2 regions of the Paenibacillus sp. G2S3 genome follow, and region 1 is predicted to be linked to the other one. Evidence: a T-box and tRNA genes for the amino acid it is inferred to sense, from the RefSeq annotation. Region 1 holds a T-box; the other holds one or more tRNA genes.
The links. The T-box of region 1 lies ahead of trpS (tryptophan--tRNA ligase). A T-box ahead of a tRNA ligase gene usually reads a tRNA of that ligase, here a tRNA-Trp.

Region 1 (7,177 bases):
GTCCGATAGATCGGAAAAATGGACTAAACAACGCAAATAGCTGCGATACGGTCCAAATGGTTTGTAAGGTTTAGTGATAAAGTCATTTTCAAAAATTGCATACTATTTCAAAAGACATAAAAGGCCGCTATCTGCGGCCTTTTTGTCTGTATTGCGTGTTCCGATACATATTTTTGCAAATTCAGCTCGTATCTCTTGCTGCTTATTTTTTCAAGATATCAATATACTCTTCTTTCTCGCGATCAGGCCCCGTATCAAGCTTCAAACGAATGGATTTCGGATGATCTAATACGTTGCTGCTAAAATTACTTATAAATCCATCCTCACTACCACTTCCGCCAATCGATTTATTTTCCACTTTTTGCTTTCCAACCTGTGAAATCAACGTACTGGGGGTCTTTTCAAATATTTCATTCCTGATCTCCCAATCGGTTTTTAATGCTTCACTTAACGTAAATTTAACTACTATACTTAATGGAGATAGCTCCACCTGTGAAAGATTCACTTCATGTCCGTCAATCATAAAAGGCTTATTAATAACTACTATCTCAGTCTTCTGTTCCCAAAATTTTGGATCAATAGCGAAGCTCACCTTTAAACGATCAGAATAGCGCATGTCAGCTAGATTCGTTCCCGTTTTTGGTTTTGCTAGCATTCCTGGATCCACTGAAGCGATCTGAAAATTCGCCACCACCTCTTTTGGAAATGCTTTATTCTTATCTAGTGGATAGATAGTTTTTCCGAGCCAAGTATAAATACTATCCTCAGCATGTGATCCCATTCCACTTCGATTCCCATTTTTGTCTACTATACTCTGTCCAGTTACCGCATCTGTCAGCCACACACTATTCACGTTGTAAATTTCTTGACCATCACTTGTCGTCCCTGTATACAGCAGCATGATTTTATTTTCATCAGCGATCACAGCATTCAGAGTAATTTTATACCCGTTTTTCTCAGCGCTTTTATTGATGATTTGCACATAATCGTTTCGAATAGCAGATTCTAATGTAAGGGCATCAACGTCAGATTCAGCCAACTTCTTAAAAGGTTCCAGCATCCCCCAATCACTTGATTCAATACTTGTAGAGGCTTGTTGAGGCAGCCATTGGGATGGATTGAAGAAGAGTAATCCTGCGATCAAAACAGCGGCAGTCATTACAGCCATCGTGCTTTTGGCGAACATTAGTTTTTTACCGCGCTTCTTACCCAGCTCAATTCCTGCTTGTATGGCATAGATTTGTGCGGCAGCACTCTCCATTTTTTGTTCCTGCGGGATCCGTTCAGCATCGCTTAACATGGCAAGCTCCTCCTGACTACTCATGGTTCCAATCACCCCGATTCTTAATGATAGTTCTTAACTGCTTTAGTCCTTTATGCTGCCATGTCTTGACCGTTCCCTCAGGTTTACTCAGAATGTTAGCGATCTCGCTCAAGGTCATATCGTTGTAGTATTTAAGTAGCAGCACATGGCGATACTTGGGCTTAACCTGTTCGAGTGCCCACAGCATTTCCATCCGATGATGGCCAATATGTGTGATCTGCTCCCCTAATCTCTCATCTACTAGCGGCATGGAACGTTTTCTGCGTCTTTGTTCATCTATACAGACATAAATCAGAATCCGAATAATCCATGATTTGAACGCTTTGGGATCCTTTAACGTTTTTCTTTTGATCCAGGCCCGGCAAGTCATTTCCTGCATCGCTTCAAGCGCATCATTCCGGTTTCGCAAGTAGCTGTAGGCTATACTGTATAGTTGCTCTCTATGTACCAATATGGAATCGTAGAAATCCGTCTCGCTCCGAGTATCAAGAATCGTCACTTTCTTCATTTCTGCATTAGTCATCGTCATATCCTTTCTTAGCCCCCTCTCCTAAACCTCTCATAGATTAAGACGGGGAGGGTATAGAAACGGTTTTTATTTGTATTAACTTTTTTGGGGCTGAGCACTCTAAGATTATAACATTCTATAAAAATTGAACGATAAATGTTATGATAGGTAAAATTGGACATAATCAATAGTACGCACTTAAAAGTACCATAGGCACAAAAATGTACCTATACATTGGAGGCAATCATGACAACAACAACCATTAAGAAAAAATACAATATTTCCGTTGAAGCCACACTTGAAGTCATTGGCGGGAAATGGAAATGTGTGATTCTCTGTCATCTAACGCATGGCAAAAAACGCACATCGGAACTAAAACAGTTGATGCCCGGAATCACACAAAAAATGTTAACACAACAGCTTCGAGAACTAGAGGCCGATGGAATCATCAACCGGATCGTATACAATCAGGTTCCACCTAAAGTGGAATATGAGCTTAGTGAGTATGGGGATAGTTTAAGTGACATTTTGACTTCTCTATGTAATTGGGGAGAACAGCATATCATTAAGCAGTATGGCGATAAATATGCTGTGTTAGAGGATAGCATTTTGAATAAATAACAAGAGGAACTATAAGTTCACTCTTTTAAGAACCCCTTCCTTAATGGTTGGGGTTTGTTTGTAGATTTATGCTGCGAAAGTTGAGGTACTAATTATACGCCCTTGAAAAAAAGGACAGCTAAATCAGATCGATTTAACTGTTCCAGAACTTAAATTACGCCCTCTCCTCCAATAGCAGTTGCTGTGAATGAAATAGGACCATATAGATTTATAGGCAAGTTGCTATCATTTTGAATTACCAATTCATAATTGTGGATACCAATATAAGGACCATCAACCCACTGAACATTTAATTGGATATCAGTTTGTGTAGTAAAACGAAAAAAGGAGCTATAAATATCGACTCCAGCACGTCGGATTAAAACAAGAAATTGGCTGTTAGCAAGTGCAGTAAGACTAAAACTACCATTTAACTCGACTCTGCTGGAGAAAGAAGCCGGATTAGCCGGACTAATATTTACTTGCGCCGTGGCTAGACCCGCTCCAGCTCCAGGAATCCCTGCAACCGTTATAGCGGTAGTAAACGGGTCTAATGGGATTTTTGCCTGTGACCCATAACTTATAATTGTCGCCATTTATCATCACTCCATTTCAAGGTTATAGAATAGTATATTGTGAATCCGCAATGATAGATTGGACTTAATTCCTGATGATTATAAACATTTAAGTTATACTTTTACTAGATTATAAAACCCAGTTACTTCGGATATCACCCTCTATTCCACCTATTGACAAACTCACGCATCAGAATTACAATTACCCAAATATCATGAACAACGCTGACAAAGGGTAAGTAGACAAACGAACATGGACTTCAGAGAGCCGGTGGTTGCTGCGAACCGGTGTCCAACGCTTGATCGAATGGCCTTTAGAGTTGCTCTTCCGAACCATCTTGATAGGATGCTGTAGGGATAGCCGGGGTTCCCGCCGTTATCAAGGGATCTGTATCGAGATTATCTTTTAACCCTCTCCGTACAGGTAAGAGAAGATCGTAAAGCCAACGAAACGTATGGTGACACGATCAATTAAGGTGGTACCACGACAACTTCGTCCTTATTGGATGAGGTTTTTTTGTCATTTTAAGGAGGTGATGGCCATGGATGATGGCTGGTGGTGGCGACTCAATCGTATGAATCAGAAGCAACAAAACAGGAGGAATTCAAATGATAAAAGAACGTGTATTAACTGGAGATCGAGTGACCGGAAAGCTTCACCTTGGCCATTACGTGGGCAGCTTACAGAACCGAGTGGATCTACAACAGAAGTACGATACTTTTGTGTTTCTAGCAGATATTCAGGCCTTAACGACTCACTTTGATCGTCCTCAACTACTTGGTCAAAACTTAAATGAAATCGCACTGGACTATTTATCAGCGGGTATAAATCCAGATACAGCAACAATATTTATTCAATCTATGGTTCCTGAGATCGCTGAGCTGACCGTCCTATTCTCCATGTTTGTCACTGTGAATTCGTTGCGGCATAATCCTACAATTAAAGCCGAATCGAAGAACTCCAGCTTAGATGAACTGTACTACGGTTTTCTTGGGTATCCAGTTAGCCAGGCTGCGGATATAACCTTTTGTAAAGCGACGATTATTCCTGTAGGAGAAGACCAGCTCCCCCATCTGGAGTTGACTCGCAAAATCGTACGTAGATTCAACGAGCTGTACAGCCCCATCCTTGTGGAGCCCAGAGCGCTCATCAGCGAGATGCCAAGACTAGTGGGAACAGACGGCAATGCTAAAATGAGTAAAAGCCTAGGTAATGCCATCGAGCTGGACTCCACGAAAGAAGAGATTGCCTTCAAGATCCGTAAAGCCACAACCGATCCGGCCCGCGTTCATAAAAATGATCCTGGGCATCCAGATATTTGTCCCATTTATGCCTATCATCGCGCTGTTCGTTCGCATGGCGCCCCAGAAATTCGCGAAGGCTGTGAAAATGGCACTATAAGCTGTTCTGCCTGCAAGCAGCTTATCACGACAGCTCTAGACCAGCTAATTGAACCAATGCGTGAGCGTCGCTCCTATTATGCTGCCAGACCCAAGGTTGTCGAGGATATCTTAATATCCGGAACTAAACGTGCCCGCGGCATCGCACAAGACACGATGACCGAAGTACGCGAGGCCATGGGTCTTAATTATTTTTCAAAATAAAACGATTCGTATGGGCAATAAAAAACAGCCGGACTCCCCATTGAAGAGAGCACCGGCTGTTTTTTTAAGAAAATATTATTTACTAAGGACATCCTCTGACATCAACCGCTTCAGGGCAATAAATTGCTTCGCGTCCCCTGCGGCTACAAGTGTCGATCCCTCCTTGAAGCTATACTCTGGACCAGGGTTTAGGAATTTACGCTTGTCCGCTTCTACAATAGCGATGATTGCAGCGCCCGTACGTTCTCTAATCTCAAGTTCCCCTATGGTTCTTCCAATCAAAGGACTAGCAGGAGTAATCCGCAACCAGTCTACAATCAGGTCCTCAAACAAATTTTCCTCGACTTCGACTGCCTTAGGCTTATAAGTAATACCAGCAAGTATTGCCGATACAGTTCTTGACTCTTCATCATCTAACGTCACATTGGACAGGGTCTCGTTGCCTCCATCAGTTAAATGATACATCTCACGTCTTTCATCATTATGAATAACAATGGTTAAGCTCTCTCCCGAGCGTGTATTCATGCAATATTTACGTCCAATGCCAGGCAAATCCACTTCTCTAATATCCATTTCACTTCCCCTTTCTCCCCCACCTGTTCCCCAAAAACTATGGCTCATAGTAGATTTCCCTCCCATCAGCTCTCCGTCCATCTCTAATAACTAATAAAGACATATGATTCATGGCTAAGTCTCCTTTGCATAAAAATATAGGCCTTCTACTAAGAAGGTCTACCATAAGCTTACCAGTTTATAAAAAGGAAACAACCCTAACCAAAAACACATAGGAATTAAAATACTTTCTATAACATAAATCCTTTCACCAAAAAAAAGGCCGTAACTCCCTAAAGCGAGATTACGACCTTACATTTATACCTTACAGCACCCAATTCCCCTTACGGAACACCGGTTCAATCGTGCCATCCGCAAGTTCTCCATCGATATCCAGTTCTGCCGAACCGATCATGAAATCGACATGCGTTAAGCTTACATTAGCACCTCGTGCCACAAGCTCTTCATTCGTAAGCCTTGTACCGCCTTCAATATTGACAGGATAGGCACTTCCCAACGCGAAATGGCAGGAGGCATTCTCATCAATCCCTGTATTGTAGAAAATTCGGTTCAAGCGAGAGATTGGAGAATCATGCTGCACTAAAGCCACTTCTCCTAGATAAGATGCACCTTCATCCGTTGCTAGAAGCGAGGTCAGATGCTCACGTCCGGACTCAGCTTCATAGGCTACTACTTTTCCATCTTTAAAAGTAAATGAAAGCCCTTCGACCAGACGTCCGTTTAAATTCAATGGAAGTGTGCTTCTAACAGTTCCGTTCACTCCAGTACGATTAGGCATGGAATAGATCTCTTCCGTTGGCATATTCGCCACGAAATACACGCCCTTATCATTCTCTCCGCCGCCTCCACGCCATAGATGACCTTCTGGAAGCTCCACATGCAGATCCGTTCCTGGAGCGCGGTAATGCAGGCTTTTATAACGCTTAGCGTTCATTCTATCCTGACTTTCTTTCAATTGACCGATATGTTCTCTCCAAGCAGCTACAGGATCATCGCTTCCTACACGATTCATCTGGAATACCGCTTCCCACATTGCCTCCACTCGCTTTTCCTCTGGAAGATCAGCAAACACCTTGTTTGCCCAAGCACGCGTTGGAGCCTTGACGAGGGACCAGCTGATTTTACTATTACGGGTATATTTGGAGTAGTTTTTACGAGCAACCGCTGCCGCTTTGACCGCTCTTGATACTTTGGAAGAATCAATACCATTGAACAATTCCGGATCTGGTACTTTAATATGTAAAATGGCGCCGTTCTCTTCCGCAAACTTCTCCATCATTTCTGCTTGCCACTGTGGATAGTAATCGAAGGAATCTTCCGGAGCTTTTTCGTAACGAATACGTGTAGTCGCTTCATCGTCCCAATCTACAATTACATATTTAGCACCTGCTTCGTAGGCTTTACCTACAATCAAGCGAGTAAGCTCTGCAGTTTCAATAGGTGCATGCACCATTAAGACTTGTCCAGGCTGTACATTTACCCCTACCTTTACAACCAGGTTCGCATATTTCTCTAACATTACCTCAAAATCTTTCATGAATTCTCTTCCTCCATCTCTATGGTTGCTTTACTGTCGCACCAAAGCACCGGAGCTCCTTAACAGCAGACGGTCAGCTTCACTTCTTATTTTAACGCAAAACGCTAAGAGTTGCGATTCGATATAATAAAGCGGCCCCCATGAAGGGACCGCTCACGTAAATCTTTATTTTTTATCCACCTGCAGCAAGGTTACGGTCTTTAAAGAATAGGTATGCATAATCTTGTCTTCAGAGATTACATTAAGCTTGGTCAAGCTTGCTACCTTCGCGGGGTCTGATTTGGAGAGCATACGCCACACTTCGGGGTCTGATAAGGTTTCATATAGCTTCAGATCATCATATTCTTTGCGATTTTGCATCACAAGCTTCACTTTGTAGCTTCCGATTTCAGTCTCGGTTGCCCCCTGCTCACTACAATAGCTTAGAATTTCCTGCCGCAGCTCACCCAATTCTT
Region 2 (7,177 bases), 2.9 Mb from region 1:
TTTATTGATCAGCTTCTGCTTCACTTCTTCAACTTTAGCCTGAAGATCGGCCGGGAAGACATTTTTATAGATCTCATTCTCTGCAATGCCCACGCCATCATCTACAAAGCTCAACACATCACGTTTGCCCATTTCAAGCGTGCCCTCTTGTAATTTCTTCACGGCACCCAGAATAGCACTATCAATCTTTTTAATAGAAGAAGTAACGATCAAGTTTGCTTTTTCGCTATCTGTCTCGTTAAGCAACATTGCCTGATCGGAGTCTACGCCGATAGCATATTTCTTCTTCTCCTTAGCTGCATCAAAGATCCCAAGACCTGTACCCCCAGCAACGTTAAAAATAACATCCACACCGGAGTTATATTGAATCAGCGAAAGCTCCTTGCCTTTAGCCGGGTTAACGAAATCACCAGCATAAGAAAAAGCGACCTTCACTTCAGGATCAACATATTGAGCACCCTGAATGTAACCAACCAAGAAAGCATTAATCCCTGGAATGTCCATACCGCCTACAAAACCGATCACATTCTCAGGATTAGCATTAGGCATATCTGATTGTGTTGCTAGCGCTGCTACAGCACCTGCCAGAAAAGATACTTCATTTGTTGCATAAGACATGTTGTACATATTCTCTGGTGCTTCATCTATATCGGTATCATAGTTAATGAATTTTTGTCTGGATATAATTCAGCCGTTGCATTAAACATCTCTGTAATTTCCGATCCGCCAGAAATAATAACATCCCAGTTCTCAGCGGCGATATCGTTAAACGTAGGCTCCCATTTCGTTTTATCGACACCCATTTCTACAACCTTTGTTTCTGCACCCAGTTCATCCTTAACCTTTTGCAAACCGCTATTTGCAGAGTCAAAGAATGATTTATCTCCAAGTGTTCCTGGAATCAGAAGTACAACTTTGAGTTTATCCCCTGAACCTGTTTCTCCACCTTCGACTGCATTAGATCCTGCATTCGCGGAAGATCCATTACTCGACGTATTATTTCCACAGGCTGTGACCATTACCATTACTACTAGTAACAACAAAGAAAGAACTTTCTTTTTCATTTTCTATTCCCCCTATTTATAGTTGGTTAGTAATTTGAGAGGCTCTCCTTCTTAGTCCGTTGTATATTTCACGATTTAGATGGAAACTCTCATGTTGCAAGTTACATTGTCAACAATTTAATGATTTTAACGAATAGACTCAAAAATAGAGAGAAAATTATCATTTTTATAAATTATCCGACTAATTTCCGAACGAGATGGCCAGTCAGGTTGCTAATTTTCGGATTTGTTGATACGATCATATCAAATATTAATGAAAATAATTATATGATTTCGGTCATATTTTTGTACGATTCGGCTAAAACGTAATTATTGGAGGGTCATCATGGATCGTGTTCTATATATTGTAAATGCAGCACATGAGGTTAATACCTATATTCCACCGCATCAGCATGAATGCTATGAACTGGTCTATTACTTAAATGGATCGGGCACTACTAATGTGGGGTCGCGAAGTTATCATTTTCGTTCTTCTTCATTCGCGCTAATACCACCCAATCATAAACATGACGAGAACCATCGCGAGGATGCTACTATACTATTTGTAGGCTTCCATTCAAATCACCCAAATATGGAGAATTTGCAAGGCGTCTATGAAGATGATAAAGACCATACTGTTCTACAAATCTTGCTTCGGATGAAAGCAGAATTTACACGCAAGCAAGATGGATTCTCCGAACTATTGAATCTGCAAATGAGCGAAATCACTGTTCATCTGATACGGCTTCTTAGCGCCTCTGGTTTTCAGTCTCCAACGGAAGACAGAGTACAATATGTTCTAAACTATATGAATGAGCATTACCGCCATAAGCTATCAGTCGCAACACTCTCTGAGATGTCTGGATACAGCTATGATCGTTTCCGCCATTTATTTAAAGAGCGATTCGGTTCTTCACCTCTGCGCTATCTACTATTGAAACGTCTGGATTATGCAAAATCTCTCTTGCAGCATACCCAAATGCATATCTCTGAAGTATCCGCTGCCGCTGGGTTTGTGAATGACGCCCAATTCTGCAATATGTTTAAACGTGAAGTTGGTCTCACGCCGCGGGCATTCCGATTAAGCAGTCAATAAAACAACACTCCACACAAAAGGCCGTTGATTAGAGACGCCTCTAATTCAACGGCTTAAGAATAAAAGCTCAAAGACAAAAAAGGTTTGTAAAGTTGCTTATACAAGCGACTTTACAAACCTTTTGATATACCGGCGAGAGGACTCGAACCTCCACGGTTTCCCTCTCGATTTTGAGTCGAGCGCGTCTGCCATTCCGCCACGCCGGCACATATGAAATTAATGGAGGCGCCACCCAGATTTGAACTGGGGATAAAGCTTTTGCAGAGCTTTGCCTTACCACTTGGCTATGGCGCCATATGAAAAATTTGGAGCGGACGACGGGAATCGAACCCGCGACCCTCGCCTTGGCAAGGCGATGCTCTACCGCTGAGCCACGTCCGCATAAAATGGCTGGGGATATAGGATTTGAACCTATGCATGACGGAGTCAAAGTCCGTTGCCTTACCGCTTGGCTAATCCCCAATAACATTTTAAAGTAAAATGGGGCGACTGATGGGTCTCGAACCCACGAATGCCGGAACCACAATCCGGTGCGTTAACCCCTTCGCCACAGTCGCCATATTAAACTGAATTTTGTTGCCATTCTTCTTTGTTAAAGTAAATGGGGCGACCGATGGGTCTCGAACCCACGAATGCCGGAACCACAATCCGGTGCGTTAACCCCTTCGCCACGATCGCCATATTAAACTTTAGAAAGAATTTGGCAGGGGCAGCAGGAATTGAACCCACACCAACGGTTTTGGAGACCGTTGTTCTACCTTTAAACTATGCCCCTAAAAACTGGTGGAGGATGATGGATTCGAACCACCGAACACTTACGTGAGCAGATTTACAGTCTGATGCGTTTGGCCACTTCGCTAATCCTCCAAGGATGGTGCCGGCGAGAGGACTTGAACCCCCAACCTACTGATTACAAGTCAGTTGCTCTACCAATTGAGCTACACCGGCATGGCACTCATTCTATTGTGGAAATCATGGTGGCTCGAGACGGATTCGAACCGCCGACACGAGGATTTTCAGTCCTCTGCTCTACCGACTGAGCTATCGAGCCAAGGTAAAAATGGCGGAACCGACGAGATTCGAACTCGCGATCTCCTGCGTGACAGGCAGGCATGTTAGGCCAACTACACCACGGTTCCAAAAGATACAATTGCTTAATGAAAATTGGTTGCGGGGGCAGGATTTGAACCTGCGGCCTTCGGGTTATGAGCCCGACGAGCTACCGGGCTGCTCCACCCCGCGTCGTTCTTAAATATTTATGGTGGAGGCTGAGGGATCGAACCCCCGACCCTCTGCTTGTAAGGCAGATGCTCTCCCAGCTGAGCTAAGCCTCCATAAACAACAATTGTTATTGTACCAAACTACACTATGTAAAATCAAGTGAAAATTTGGTGACCCGTATGGGATTCGAACCCATGTTACCTCCGTGAAAGGGAGGTGTCTTAACCCCTTGACCAACGGGCCATACTAAGTAAAATTTGTGGCGGAGAGAGGGGATTCGAACCCTCGAGACGCTTGTGGCGCCTACACGATTTCCAATCGTGCTCCTTCGGCCAAACTCGGACACCTCTCCATATGGCTCCCCGAACAGGACTCGAACCTGTGACAACTCGATTAACAGTCGAGTGCTCTACCAACTGAGCTATCAGGGAATATTCATACCAGGCTTGATCGCCTGAAAACTGAATCCGAGTTGAATTTGCGTTTTAAGTATAGGATAAGCCCTCGACCGATTAGTATTGGTCAGCTCCATGCATTACTGCACTTCCACCTCCAACCTATCTACCTCGTCGTCTTCAAGGGGTCTTACTAATTGGGAAATCTCATCTTGAGGGGGCTTCACGCTTAGATGCTTTCAGCGCTTATCCCGTCCGTACGTAGCTACCCAGCCATGCTTCTGGCGAAACAACTGGTGCACCAGCGGTACGTCCATCCCGGTCCTCTCGTACTAAGGACAGCTCCTCTCAAATTTCCTGCGCCCACGACAGATAGGGACCGAACTGTCTCACGACGTTCTGAACCCAGCTCGCGTACCGCTTTAATGGGCGAACAGCCCAACCCTTGGGACCTACTTCAGCCCCAGGATGCGATGAGCCGACATCGAGGTGCCAAACCTCCCCGTCGATGTGGACTCTTGGGGAGATAAGCCTGTTATCCCCAGGGTAGCTTTTATCCGTTGAGCGATGGCCCTTCCATGCGGTACCACCGGATCACTAAGTCCGACTTTCGTCCCTGCTCGACTTGTAGGTCTCGCAGTCAAGCTCCCTTATGCCTTTGCACTCTTCGAATGATTTCCAACCATTCTGAGGGAACCTTGGAACGCCTCCGTTACTCTTTAGGAGGCGACCGCCCCAGTCAAACTGCCCGCCTGACACGGTCCCCGTACCCGATAAGGGTACTAGGTTAGAACCTAGATACGATCAGGGTGGTATCCCAACGGCGCCTCCACCGAAGCTTGCGCTCCGATTTCTACGGCTCCCACCTATCCTGTACAGATCGTACCCAAATTCAATATCAAGCTGCAGTAAAGCTCCATGGGGTCTTTCCGTCTTGTCGCGGGTAACCTGCATCTTCACAGGTATTAAAATTTCACCGGATCTCTCGTTGAGACAGCGCCCAAGTCGTTACGCCATTCGTGCGGGTCAGAATTTACCTGACAAGGAATTTCGCTACCTTAGGACCGTTATAGTTACGGCCGCCGTTTACTGGGGCTTCGGTTCATAGCTTCGGGTTACCCCTAACCACTCCCCTTAACCTTCCAGCACCGGGCAGGCGTCAGCCCGTATACTTCGCCTTGCGGCTTCGCACAGACCTGTGTTTTTGCTAAACAGTCGCTTGGGCCTTTTCACTGCGGCCCCCTCGTGCTATTCACACTACCGGGGCACCCCTTCTCCCGAAGTTACGGGGTCATTTTGCCGAGTTCCTTAACGAGAGTTCTTCCGCGCGCCTTAGAATTCTCTTCTCGCCTACCTGTGTCGGTTTGCGGTACGGGCACCTTCTCCTGGCTAGAGGCTTTTCTTGGCAGTGTGAGATCATGACCTTCGCTACTACAATTTTCGCTCCCCATCACAGCCCAGCCTTAATGATGTGCGGATTTGCCTACACATCAGCCTCACTGCTTAGACGGACATATCCATCAGTCCGCGTCACTACCCTCCTGCGTCACCCCATCGCTCATAGCGGATTACGGTGGTACAGTAATTTCAAACTGTTGTCCTTCGACTACGCCTTTCGGCCTCGCCTTAGGTCCCGACTTACCCTGAGCGGACGAGCCTTCCTCAGGAAACCTTGGGCTTTCGGCGGATCAGATTCTCACTGATCTTTTCGTTACTCATACCGGCATTCTCACTTGTATGCTGTCCAGCGCTCCTTACGGTACACCTTCAACCCACATACAACGCTCCCCTACCCCAGATACATACGTATCTAGCCATAGCTTCGGTGGTGTGTTTAGCCCCGTTACATTTTCGGCGCAGAGTCACTCGACCAGTGAGCTATTACGCACTCTTTCAATGGTGGCTGCTTCTAAGCCAACATCCTGGTTGTCTGTGCAACTCCACATCCTTTCCCACTTAACACACACTTGGGGACCTTAGCTGATGGTCTGGGCTGTTTCCCTTTTGACAATGGATCTTAGCACTCACTGTCTGACTCCCGGCAATAAGTATATGGCATTCGGAGTTTGACTGAGCTTGGTAATCCTTGCGGACCCCGCACCCAATCAGTGCTCTACCTCCACTACTCTTATACCGAGGCTAGCCCTAAAGCTATTTCGGGGAGAACCAGCTATCTCCGAGTTCGATTGGAATTTCTCCGCTACCCCCACCTCATCCCCGCACTTTTCAACGTACGTGGGTTCGGGCCTCCAGTGCGTGTTACCGCACCTTCACCCTGGACAGGGGTAGATCACACGGTTTCGGGTCTACGTCCACATACTAAATCGCCCTATTCAGACTCGCTTTCGCTGCGGCTCCACCTTCTCGGCTTAACCTTGCATGTTAAACGTAACTCGCCGGTTCATTCTACAAAGGCACGCCATCACCCATGAATAGGGCTCTGACTTTTTGTAAGCACACGGTTTCAGGTTCTATTTCACTCCCCTTCCGGGGTGCTTTTCACCTTTCCCTCACGGTACTGTTTCACTATCGGTCGCCAGGTAGTATTTAGCCTTAGCAGATGGTCCTGCTGCTGATTCATACGGGGTTTCACGTGCCCCGCACTACTCGGGATCCGTCTCGGAGAGAACACAGTTTAGGCTACAGGGCTTTTACCTCTATCGCGGGCCTTTCCAGACCTCTTCGCCTACCATATTCCTTTGTAACTCCATGTGAGACGTCCCACAACCCCTAAGAGCAAGCTCTTAGGTTTAGGCTGTTCCGCGTTCGCTCGCCGCTACTGACGGAATCACTATTGTTTTCTCTTCCTCAGGGTACTTAGATGTTTCAGTTCCCCTGGTCTGCCTCTACATTTCCTATGTATTCAGAAATGAGTAACTGCGAATTACCACAGCTGGGTTTCCCCATTCGGACACCCCCGGATCAAAGCTTGCTTACAGCTCCCCGAGGCAGTTTCGTTGTTCGCCACGTCCTTCGTCGGCTCCTGGCGCCTAGGCATCCTCCGTGTGCTCTTATTAGCTTAACCTTGATTTTTCCCAAAGAAAAATCTCACTAATAACATTTACTTGTTTACACAAGTTGCTAAAAGATGTTCTAAAACGCAAATTCGTTTCGGTATCCAGTTTTCAAGGATCAAGTCTTACTTGAGAGCTTAAACTCTCAAAACTGAGCAACGAGTGAGTAACAGGCCTAAACCTGAGATTTGGAAGTTTAACTTCCGATTTGAATGTTTCCATTGCAGGAAACGATTCTCCATAGAAAGGAGGTGATCCAGCCGCACCTTCCGATACGGCTACCTTGTTACGACTTCACCCCAATCATCTACCCCACCTTCGGCGGCTGGCTCCCTTGCGGGTTACCCCACCGACTTCGGGTGTTGTAAACTCTCGTGGTGTGACGGGCGGTGTGTACAAGACCCGGGA

Region 2: it has a tRNA-Trp gene. The T-box ahead of trpS (tryptophan--tRNA ligase) is inferred to sense a tRNA for this amino acid. The anticodon was not compared.

What each region holds. Positions count from the first base shown of each region.
Region 1 is NZ_CP126095.1:2,892,541-2,899,717, reverse strand. It holds gene QNH28_RS12570 (DUF4179 domain-containing protein) at 203-1,324, opposite strand; gene QNH28_RS12565 (sigma-70 family RNA polymerase sigma factor) at 1,317-1,853, opposite strand; gene QNH28_RS12560 (winged helix-turn-helix transcriptional regulator) at 2,079-2,453, shown strand; gene QNH28_RS12555 (hypothetical protein) at 2,603-3,028, opposite strand; T-box leader at 3,224-3,511, shown strand; gene trpS (tryptophan--tRNA ligase) at 3,617-4,612, shown strand; gene QNH28_RS12545 (cation:proton antiporter regulatory subunit) at 4,688-5,233, opposite strand; gene QNH28_RS12540 (aminopeptidase) at 5,490-6,722, opposite strand; gene QNH28_RS12535 (hypothetical protein) at 6,888-7,177, opposite strand, start outside.
Region 2 is NZ_CP126095.1:5,794,970-5,802,146, forward strand. It holds partial or broken gene QNH28_RS29790 (BMP family ABC transporter substrate-binding protein) at 1-1,064, opposite strand, end outside; gene QNH28_RS25475 (AraC family transcriptional regulator) at 1,390-2,139, shown strand; tRNA gene QNH28_RS25480 (tRNA-Leu) at 2,267-2,345, opposite strand; tRNA gene QNH28_RS25485 (tRNA-Cys) at 2,360-2,433, opposite strand; tRNA gene QNH28_RS25490 (tRNA-Gly) at 2,446-2,520, opposite strand; tRNA gene QNH28_RS25495 (tRNA-Gln) at 2,527-2,601, opposite strand; tRNA gene QNH28_RS25500 (tRNA-His) at 2,621-2,696, opposite strand; tRNA gene QNH28_RS25505 (tRNA-His) at 2,742-2,817, opposite strand; tRNA gene QNH28_RS25510 (tRNA-Trp) at 2,841-2,914, opposite strand; tRNA gene QNH28_RS25515 (tRNA-Tyr) at 2,921-3,006, opposite strand; tRNA gene QNH28_RS25520 (tRNA-Thr) at 3,012-3,087, opposite strand; tRNA gene QNH28_RS25525 (tRNA-Phe) at 3,115-3,190, opposite strand; tRNA gene QNH28_RS25530 (tRNA-Asp) at 3,201-3,278, opposite strand; tRNA gene QNH28_RS25535 (tRNA-Met) at 3,305-3,381, opposite strand; tRNA gene QNH28_RS25540 (tRNA-Val) at 3,399-3,473, opposite strand; tRNA gene QNH28_RS25545 (tRNA-Glu) at 3,529-3,603, opposite strand; tRNA gene QNH28_RS25550 (tRNA-Ser) at 3,621-3,712, opposite strand; tRNA gene QNH28_RS25555 (tRNA-Asn) at 3,716-3,791, opposite strand; rRNA gene QNH28_RS25560 (23S ribosomal RNA) at 3,853-6,780, opposite strand; rRNA gene QNH28_RS25565 (16S ribosomal RNA) at 7,014-7,177, opposite strand, start outside.